DNA from 2 places in the Sporosarcina sp. FSL K6-2383 genome. Region 2 is predicted to be linked to the other one. Evidence: riboswitches for the same ligand, from Rfam matches in the RefSeq annotation. Region 2 holds a riboswitch; the other holds the start of a gene.

Region 1 (4,299 bases), 740 kb from region 2:
AGAAACGGCTTGCCTTGTTGTCGTAAGGAAAGATAACTATATATGGTGGTTTTCCGTCGGAGACTGCTTGGTCTATCTATTGCATCCAGAATTAATTGCCCTTAACCAATTTCAACTGAATCAAAGGCAGTTCTTCGAGTGGATTGGACAAGTGAATACATTTGAAAAAACGGTTCCATGCTATACATCTGGGACAAGGGAATTGAGAAAAGGGACAAATATCATTTTCATGACAACAGATGGTTTGTTAGAATGTCCAGGTGAACCTTTTACAAATCCACAAAATCTGGTAGAAGTGTTAAATGCAGAAGCACTCGATGAAAGTATATCAAGGATGTTGATGGAGATTGAAAGGCGAAATGTAAGGGATAGCACGACAATTATCTCTTGGACTGTCGAGGTAGAAAAGGAAGGTAGCATTCCAAGCGATAATGAGGGTGAAGCCCAATGAAGGAAATACGGCCTGTTTCAGATTTGAGAAATAGTATTGCTGAACTATATAGAAAGTTAGCTGAAGCTGAAAGCGAAAGTGCGAATCCGATGACCCGGAAAAAGACTCATCAAGAAGTAATGAATCGCTTGCGAGGAAGAATAAATGAATATAGAAATTAAGTGGAGAAAAACATGCAACCAATCGAATTAAATAAAGCCGTCCTCCGTTATATAAGATGACAAAAAAATACCCCGCACGAGCCTCATTGCTGTGCGGGGTATCGCCTTTTTCATGGTAGGTTAGGTGCTAACATCGCAAAAAATGTCTTACTTTCTTTTCCGTTCGTTTGGAATCATGCGCTCTCGCATAGGCTTGAAATTGCTCAATTCTTCAAACTCACGTGCCATTTCTTCTTTCATATCGCCCGGTTGAATCTTTTGCCTTTTCGGCGTTTGGGGTAATGAACGCGAATTCTTGGTGCTACCTTGTTTGTTATCTCTACCCATGAAAAAAACTCCTTTCAAACATGTAGTACGGAGTTAATATGGCCTGAAGTGATGAATTTATTCTGTAAAATCGGACGGAAGCTGCGACTTATAATTATTCAAAAAGTAAAAAGACTGTTTACAATATAAAGTTTAAGCGTATAATTGAATCTAATTGAATATTCTTATCAAGAGAAGCTGAGGGATATGGCCCGGTGAAGCTTCAGCAACCTCTGACATCGTCAGAAAGGTGCTACCTCCAACAGGACTTTTGTCTTGAGAGATAAGAACAAGAGCCTAAAGCTAATCCTCTTTTCTTATCATACAGAAAAGAGGATTTTTCTTTATGTTCAGCATACATACTAAATAGAGAAAAGGGAGAGATAAACGATGCCAATCAACATACCTAAACAATTACCAGCCGGTGAATTATTGAAAAAGGAAAAAATATTTGTCATGGATGAGGAACGTGCAACTACACAAGATATTCGACCGATAAATATACTTATTTTGAATTTGATGCCAGAGAAAGAGCGCACAGAGTTGCAACTTTTACGCTTATTAGGCAATACACCACTACAAGTTGACGTAACGTTTATGAATATGGCAACTCATGAATCGAAAAATGTTAGCAAGTCTCACTTGGACAATTTCTATTCAACATTTGAGCATATTAAGCATCGTCGTTTTGATGGCATGATTATTACAGGGGCGCCAATCGAACATCTCCAATTTGAAGATGTGAATTACTGGGACGAAATGAAGGAGATTATGAACTGGTCAAAAGAACATGTGACATCGGTACTACATATTTGTTGGGGCGCACAAGCGGCATTGTATCACCATTATGGAATTGACAAATTTGATTTGCCTAAAAAATGCTCGGGCGTATTTACGCACCGTCTATCTGATCCGACAATCAATTTGGCACGTGGATTTAACGATGAATTTAGAGCGCCACATTCACGTTATACAGCTGTTTCTGTGGAAGAAATTGAAAATGACCCTCGCTTACATCTACTTGCAAAGTCTGAGGATGCCGGTGCATTTATTATCATTTCTAACGATAATAAACATATTATGATTACCGGTCATTTTGAGTACGATGCAACAACGCTTGCAGAAGAGTATGCGCGTGATTTACAAAAGGGTATCGACATTGATCCACCGGCGAATTATTTCCCGAACAATGACCCGAGCAAAGAGCCATTAAATACGTGGCGCTCACATACTCATCTGCTCTTCTCTAACTGGTTGAATTATTATGTTTATCAAGAAACACCTTTTGTCTGGGAGTAACTACGTGCTAACCGCTTTGTCGCCATTTGCATAAGATAGTATGACAAGGGGGCTTAAGTAAATGGGGTTATTTATTAACAGTCAAAGTCACTCGGATGTTTTCAACAATGATGCGAATCTCGTCGAGCATAATCAAAGTCATTCGAAAATAGATTCATTAACACAGTGGATAGAGGAGCAGAAGGAAGCAAATGCTACGCTTAATCGCCATATGAACGACCTTGAAATGATTTTAAAACAACAAAAAAAAGCACAGTCAAATCAATTGGAAACAATTCGTGCTGGTTTGAATGAATTACAGGAAAATGAAATACAACGTGAAAAACATGAAAACGATGTTACGGGGTCGTTAGTGAAGTTGGATGATAAACTTCAAAAATACCACCAAATATTAGTGGATCAGCAGGTAGTGAATCAGGAATTCCAGATGCAAGTTAGTGAATCGTCGAAAGAAATGGCTATTAAATTGAATGGACAATTGAATCAGCAACAGCGAATAGTAGAGCAGATTTCAGAGCAAACGAATTCCCAGGAAGTCATCATTAGCAGACTGGATCATCAAGAAGGCTTAACTGAAAAGATACTCAGGCAATTGGATCATCTACGAGGTGTTTTTTACGAGCGAACTAACTTCTTAACAGAAAAAATAGAAAGTAGCTATACGATGACAGCTTCTCATTTAGCAAAACTTCTGACGAATCCTGAACAACCAATGACACACTTTTGGATGAATCCAAAGTCAGAGCAGAAACAGAAAAAAGTTGATTGAAATAGCATTCAGAACCGTGAGGGAATAGGTTTTATTATAAGAAAGCACTGAGTACACTTCATGTACTTTGTGCTTCTTTATTTAAAAGAAAGGGATGGCGTACATGGAAAAATGGCAACCCAAAAAACGTATTCAATGGAGAGAAATGGTACAAGAAGATTGGACAGATGTACATAAATATTCCTCGATGGAAGTAGTCAGCCAATACCAACCATGGGGACCAAACACTGAAGAAGAGACCTTGTTTTTTGTGGAAACTGTACTACTGGATGCCAAGAAAATTCCGCGTAGACGCTTTGTTTTTGTGGTTTTTGAAGAGAAAACTGCCACAATGATTGGCTCAGGAGAATTAACTATTAGAGACACTGTTAATCGTGAAGGGGAAATCGGATACATTTTCCATCCAGATTATTGGGGGCAAGGATATGCAACTGAAGTGGCACATTTACTTGTGAATTTTGGTTTTAAAGAATTAAACCTACATCGAATCTACGCAACCTGTGATCCTAGGAATGGTGCTTCCGCAAAAGTGTTGGAGAAAATCGGAATGGTGAAAGAGGGGAGACTTCGTGAAAATCTACTTATTAAAGGTGGCTGGCGAGACTCGTTTGTTTATGGCATATTAGAGCATGAATGGAATTCATAATTTATGTTTTAAAACATTATTCATTGTAATTATTAATAGCATTAACAAGGCACATATCCCTCCCTTACGAATAGAATGTTAAAGATTGTATAATAATTGAAAGGGAGAGAAACAGGTGACGCATCAAAGTAGGGAAGGGCAACATCCATATTGGTCGAATCATTGGCAACACCCACAATACCGCAGGATTACTATTGAACAAGCGATGGTGATTGCCTTGCAGCGTGTACCAGGTCAAGTTGTAAAAGCAGAACTAGATTACGATGATGGAATGTTAGTCTATGAAATTGATATTAGAACAGCAGAAGGTCATAAGTATGAAGTGAAAATTGACGCAAATACAGGAGCCATTCTTAGAGTGAAACTGGATTAACTAGGAAAGCCGCAACGGTAAACGATACCGTTGTGGCTTTTCTCTGCAGTACCAATCTCCCTATTATCTCCATGTATAGCCACCTAGCGATAGTGGAACACTTTCTAAATGACAGGAGTGTGACTACTAATGATGATGGATGAATTATCGAAAATCCATTTTTGGGAAACGTTACTGAGGACAACACTTGCATTTATCGTTTTACTTATTATGGCAAGGATAATGGGGAAAAAACAGATCTCTCAGCTGACATTTTTCCATTATGTAACGGGCATTACAATTGGTTCAATAGCA
Region 2 (4,299 bases):
TCCAAAGACCAGCCCTAGACCAACTAATAATTCACCATATGCAACTACGAATCCGAATAGTTTAGCATTTGGTAATACGGCATTTTCCAAAAATGTCGCAAACCAACCGGACACATCTCCACCTTCCTGAGACTTCGCAATGGCACCTGAAACAAATCCATTAATCGCTGCTCCGGCATTTTCACCCGTCCAAGCATCACTTCGCACTTTCCCCCAGCCAGCAGTCAACCATGCATAACCGACATAAAGTCTTATAAATAACCAAATAACCGCCGAACGCGTATCGCTGAATAAAAAACTAGACAGCGGGTTTTCCGGGATGATAATTGTGCTTTTCTTCAACATAGTATCACTCCTTCTCTTGCTTACATTATATAATAATATTAGTCGGTTTTCCATATGTTCACAGTAATGTCTTATTACATAAACCAATCTCAATTAATACGTGTCTCTCTATTTTTTTTGCAAAATGGAGGAAAATACTTTTCTAATCGTTATTTACACATATAATTGGGTAGAATATCTCTAAAAAGATGGATAACGACTGGAGTTCCCACTTGTAAAATCTACTCTTTAGGCTGATACTGTTAGTAGACGTATTACGACATAATCTTCACTCAAAATAATTAATGAGGGGTATTATCTAAATATGGAAGTGATAACTGATTTCTTTAAGAATAAAGGAGTAAAACGGGTCATTATTTTTGCTTTAATCATTTTAATTTTGTACAGCGTCAGAAGTATGATGAATTTAATTCTACTAACATTTATTTTCGCCTTTTTGATGGATCGACTTGTAGAATTTACGTTCAAGCACGTCCGCCTCAATCGAAAAGCACTCGTTCTCCTACTCTATACGACGATTGTCGGTATACTGACGGTTGGTCTAGTTAAGTATTTACCGATTATTTCACTAGAAATCAGCCAGTTAATTAAGCAGATTACAAGCTTCTCTACCCAATCCTACGATAATCCATTAATCAATTTTATTGAGTCCATCGTTTCTAGTGAAAAAATTACTGCCTATTTAGAAAATGGTTTTTCATTTCTACTAAAATCCTTTACAGATATTAGTAAAACCAGTGTTCAAGTATTGATTGCCTTAATCCTTAGCCTGTTTTTCCTTCTTGAAAAGCCAAGTTTAATTGAATTCACGAATAAATTTAAAAGTAGTAAAATTGCACCGTTCTATTATGAAATTGAATTCTTCGGGAAAAAGTTTTCGCGTACATTTGGAAAAGTAATAGAAGCTCAGTTTATTATCGCACTTGTGAATACAGTGTTATCAGTCATTATTTTGATGATACTTGGATTCCCACAAATTATTGGATTGGGCATTATGATTTTCTTCTTAGGGCTCATCCCAGTCGCAGGGGTCATTATTTCTTTAGTCCCCCTCACTATTATTGGTTTTACGATTGGCGGATACTTAACAGTCATTTACTTATTTATAGCCGTCATGGTTATCCATGCAATTGAAGCTTATATCTTAAATCCAAAACTGATGTCTTCGAAAACAGATTTACCCGTTTTTTATACGTTTATTGTGCTCATTTTTTCACAAAACTTCTTTGGCGTCTGGGGATTGATTATTGGGATTCCTGTGTTTGTGTTCCTGCTAGACATACTAGATGTTACAGATAAGACACCCACCATCAAAAAAGACAAGTCGGATTAATAATCCTCTTGTCTTTTTTTTCTCAACGTGATAGAGTTGGATAAATTAATATTTTCTAACAACTTCATATTTTATTCTTATCAAGAGAGACGTAGGGAGTGGCCCGATGATGTCTCAGCAACCAGCCTAATTAGGGTATGGTGCTAATTCCAATAGACGATAGCTGTCTTGAAGATAAGAAGATTGACTTCAATATTTTTGAGGGCCCTCTTCTTATAGAGGGTCCTCTTTTCAATTTTATTCTGCAGGGATTCCCTCTTCATTTACAGCCCGGCGTAATTTATTTCAAACGAAAAGGATGATGACAATGACAAACAAAAGTTTTGAAACACGATTAGTGCAGCTAGGAAATAACAGCGATTTGAAAACTGGGGCGGTGAACCCACCGATTTATTTATCTACAGCTTTTAAGCACAACGGACTCGGTCAATCGACTGGCTATGACTACTCACGAACCAAAAATCCAACACGCTCCATTTTAGAAGAAGGCATTGCGAACTTAGAAGGCGGAGACGCGGGTTTTGCCTGTAGTTCCGGTATGGCTGCGATTCAATTAGTGTTATCTCTATTCCGCTCAGGCGACGAATTGATTGGTCCAGAAGATATTTACGGTGGGACCTATCGTCTGCTAGACTATTATGCCGATATCTATTCGATTACGACGACGTATACAGATTATAAAGACGTTAAAGAGACTGAGAACTTGATTACAGAGAAAACAAAAGCCCTTTTTATCGAAACACCAACCAATCCTTTGATGCAGGAAATTGATATTATTCAATACGCAGAACTCGCTAAAAGGCATGGTTTGTTGCTCATTGTCGATAACACATTTTACACACCGTATTTCCAAAGACCAATTGAGCTTGGCGCTGATATTGTTTTGCATAGTGCAACGAAATATATTGGCGGTCATAATGATGTGCTTGCTGGATTGGTTGTGGCGAAGGGAGAGGAGCTTTGTACCAAACTTGGTACTAATCACAATGCGATTGGCGCGGTTTTGTCGCCTTTCGATTCATGGTTAATCGTTCGTGGATTAAAAACGCTTCATTTACGCATGAAGCAGCATGATGCCAATGCGAAAACTATTGTAGATTTCTTACAAAGTGAGCCACTTGTCAAAGATGTACTATATCCAGGAAAAGGTGGGATGCTATCCTTCCGCCTACAAGAGGGCGAATGGGTTGGACCATTTCTAGAAAACCTAAGACTCATTACATTTGCAGAAAGTCTTGGTGGTGTGGAGAGTTTCATTACCTACCCAACGACACAAACCCATGCAGATATCCCGCTGGAAGAACGACTACGCCGAGGTGTCGATGAAAAATTGTTACGCTTTTCAGTAGGAGTAGAGGATGCGGTAGACTTAATTGCCGATTTGAAACAAGTATTTGCCACATTAAAAAGCGAGGTGCCTCAACTATGAGTTCACATGAAGAACGATTGGAAACGACGATTATCCACGCATCGACACGTGGCGATTTTGAGCAAAAAACAGGTGCTGTCAACGTTCCGATTTACTTATCCTCTACATTCCATCAGGAGAGCTTTGATAAGTTCGGTCCATATGACTACAGTCGTTCGGGCAATCCAACAAGGGATGCTTTGGAAAAAACAATTGCAGCCTTGGAAGGCGGTGCGAGAGGGCTGGCATTTGCTTCTGGCATTGCTGCTATTTCCTCTGCATTCATGCTGTTGTCTGCTGATGATCATATTGTCATCACCGAGGATGTTTACGGTGGAACATTTCGTTTTGTCACTGAAGTATTGACGAAATTCCGGATTGATCATACTTTTGTAGATTTAGGCGATTTAGCAGCAGTCAAGCAAGCTATCCAACCAAATACGAAATTAATTTACATCGAAACACCTTCCAATCCACGTCTTGGCATTACGGATATTGAAGCGGTCGTCACTATTGCCAAAGCGCATGAATGCTTAACATTCCTTGATAATACATTCATGTCACCTCTTTATCAGCGTCCACTCGATCTTGGTGTGGATATTGTCCTGCACAGTGCAACGAAGTTTTTATCGGGGCATAGTGATATCATCGCTGGTCTCGCTGTGGCAAAGGATGAGGAGCTCGGCAATCGCTTAGCATTCATCCAAAATTCTTTCGGTGCTATTTTAGGTGCACAAGATTCCTATGCACTCATACAAGGCATCAAAACATTGGGCGCTCGCTTGATGCAATCAACTGCCTCCGCAACTAAAATCGCTGCCTATTTGGATGGGCATGCATTAGTGGAAGAAGTGTTTTACCCTGGCTTACCAAATCATCCAGGACACACTATCCATGCAAAACAGTCAACAAGTGCAGGCGCTGTATTATCATTCCGCTTACCAAACAGAGAGACAGCCAAAGCATTTGTCGAAAACGTCAAAATCCCAGTTTTCGCCGTCAGTCTAGGTGGCGTCGAATCTATACTTTCTTATCCAGCACAAATGTCCCATGCTGCAATGCCTAAAGCTGAACGAGAAAAACGTGGCATCACAGATGGTCTGCTGCGCTTTTCAGTAGGGCTTGAGCATGTCGATGACTTGATAGCTGATTTTGATCAAGCCTTGCAGGTTGCAGAGAAATTAGTCACAGCAAAAACTTCATCATAAGCCAA

The links. A riboswitch is a leader RNA that binds a small molecule or an ion and turns the genes downstream of it on or off. The one in region 2 is predicted to bind S-adenosylmethionine.
Region 1: another riboswitch for S-adenosylmethionine. It lies ahead of metA (homoserine O-succinyltransferase); the one in region 2 lies ahead of MKZ10_RS18155 (methionine biosynthesis PLP-dependent protein).

What each region holds. Positions count from the first base shown of each region.
Region 1 is NZ_CP152017.1:2,857,010-2,861,308, reverse strand. It holds gene MKZ10_RS14125 (protein phosphatase 2C domain-containing protein) at 1-451, shown strand, start outside; gene MKZ10_RS14120 (hypothetical protein) at 448-612, shown strand; gene MKZ10_RS14115 (hypothetical protein) at 760-939, opposite strand; SAM riboswitch class I at 1,101-1,208, shown strand; gene metA (homoserine O-succinyltransferase) at 1,309-2,217, shown strand; gene MKZ10_RS14105 (hypothetical protein) at 2,279-2,986, shown strand; gene MKZ10_RS14100 (GNAT family protein) at 3,090-3,632, shown strand; gene MKZ10_RS14095 (PepSY domain-containing protein) at 3,748-4,005, shown strand; gene MKZ10_RS14090 (DUF421 domain-containing protein) at 4,135-4,299, shown strand, end outside.
Region 2 is NZ_CP152017.1:3,593,614-3,597,912, forward strand. It holds gene MKZ10_RS18145 (DoxX family membrane protein) at 1-345, opposite strand, end outside; gene MKZ10_RS18150 (AI-2E family transporter) at 650-1,678, shown strand; SAM riboswitch class I at 1,753-1,859, shown strand; gene MKZ10_RS18155 (methionine biosynthesis PLP-dependent protein) at 1,986-3,107, shown strand; gene metC (cystathionine beta-lyase) at 3,104-4,294, shown strand.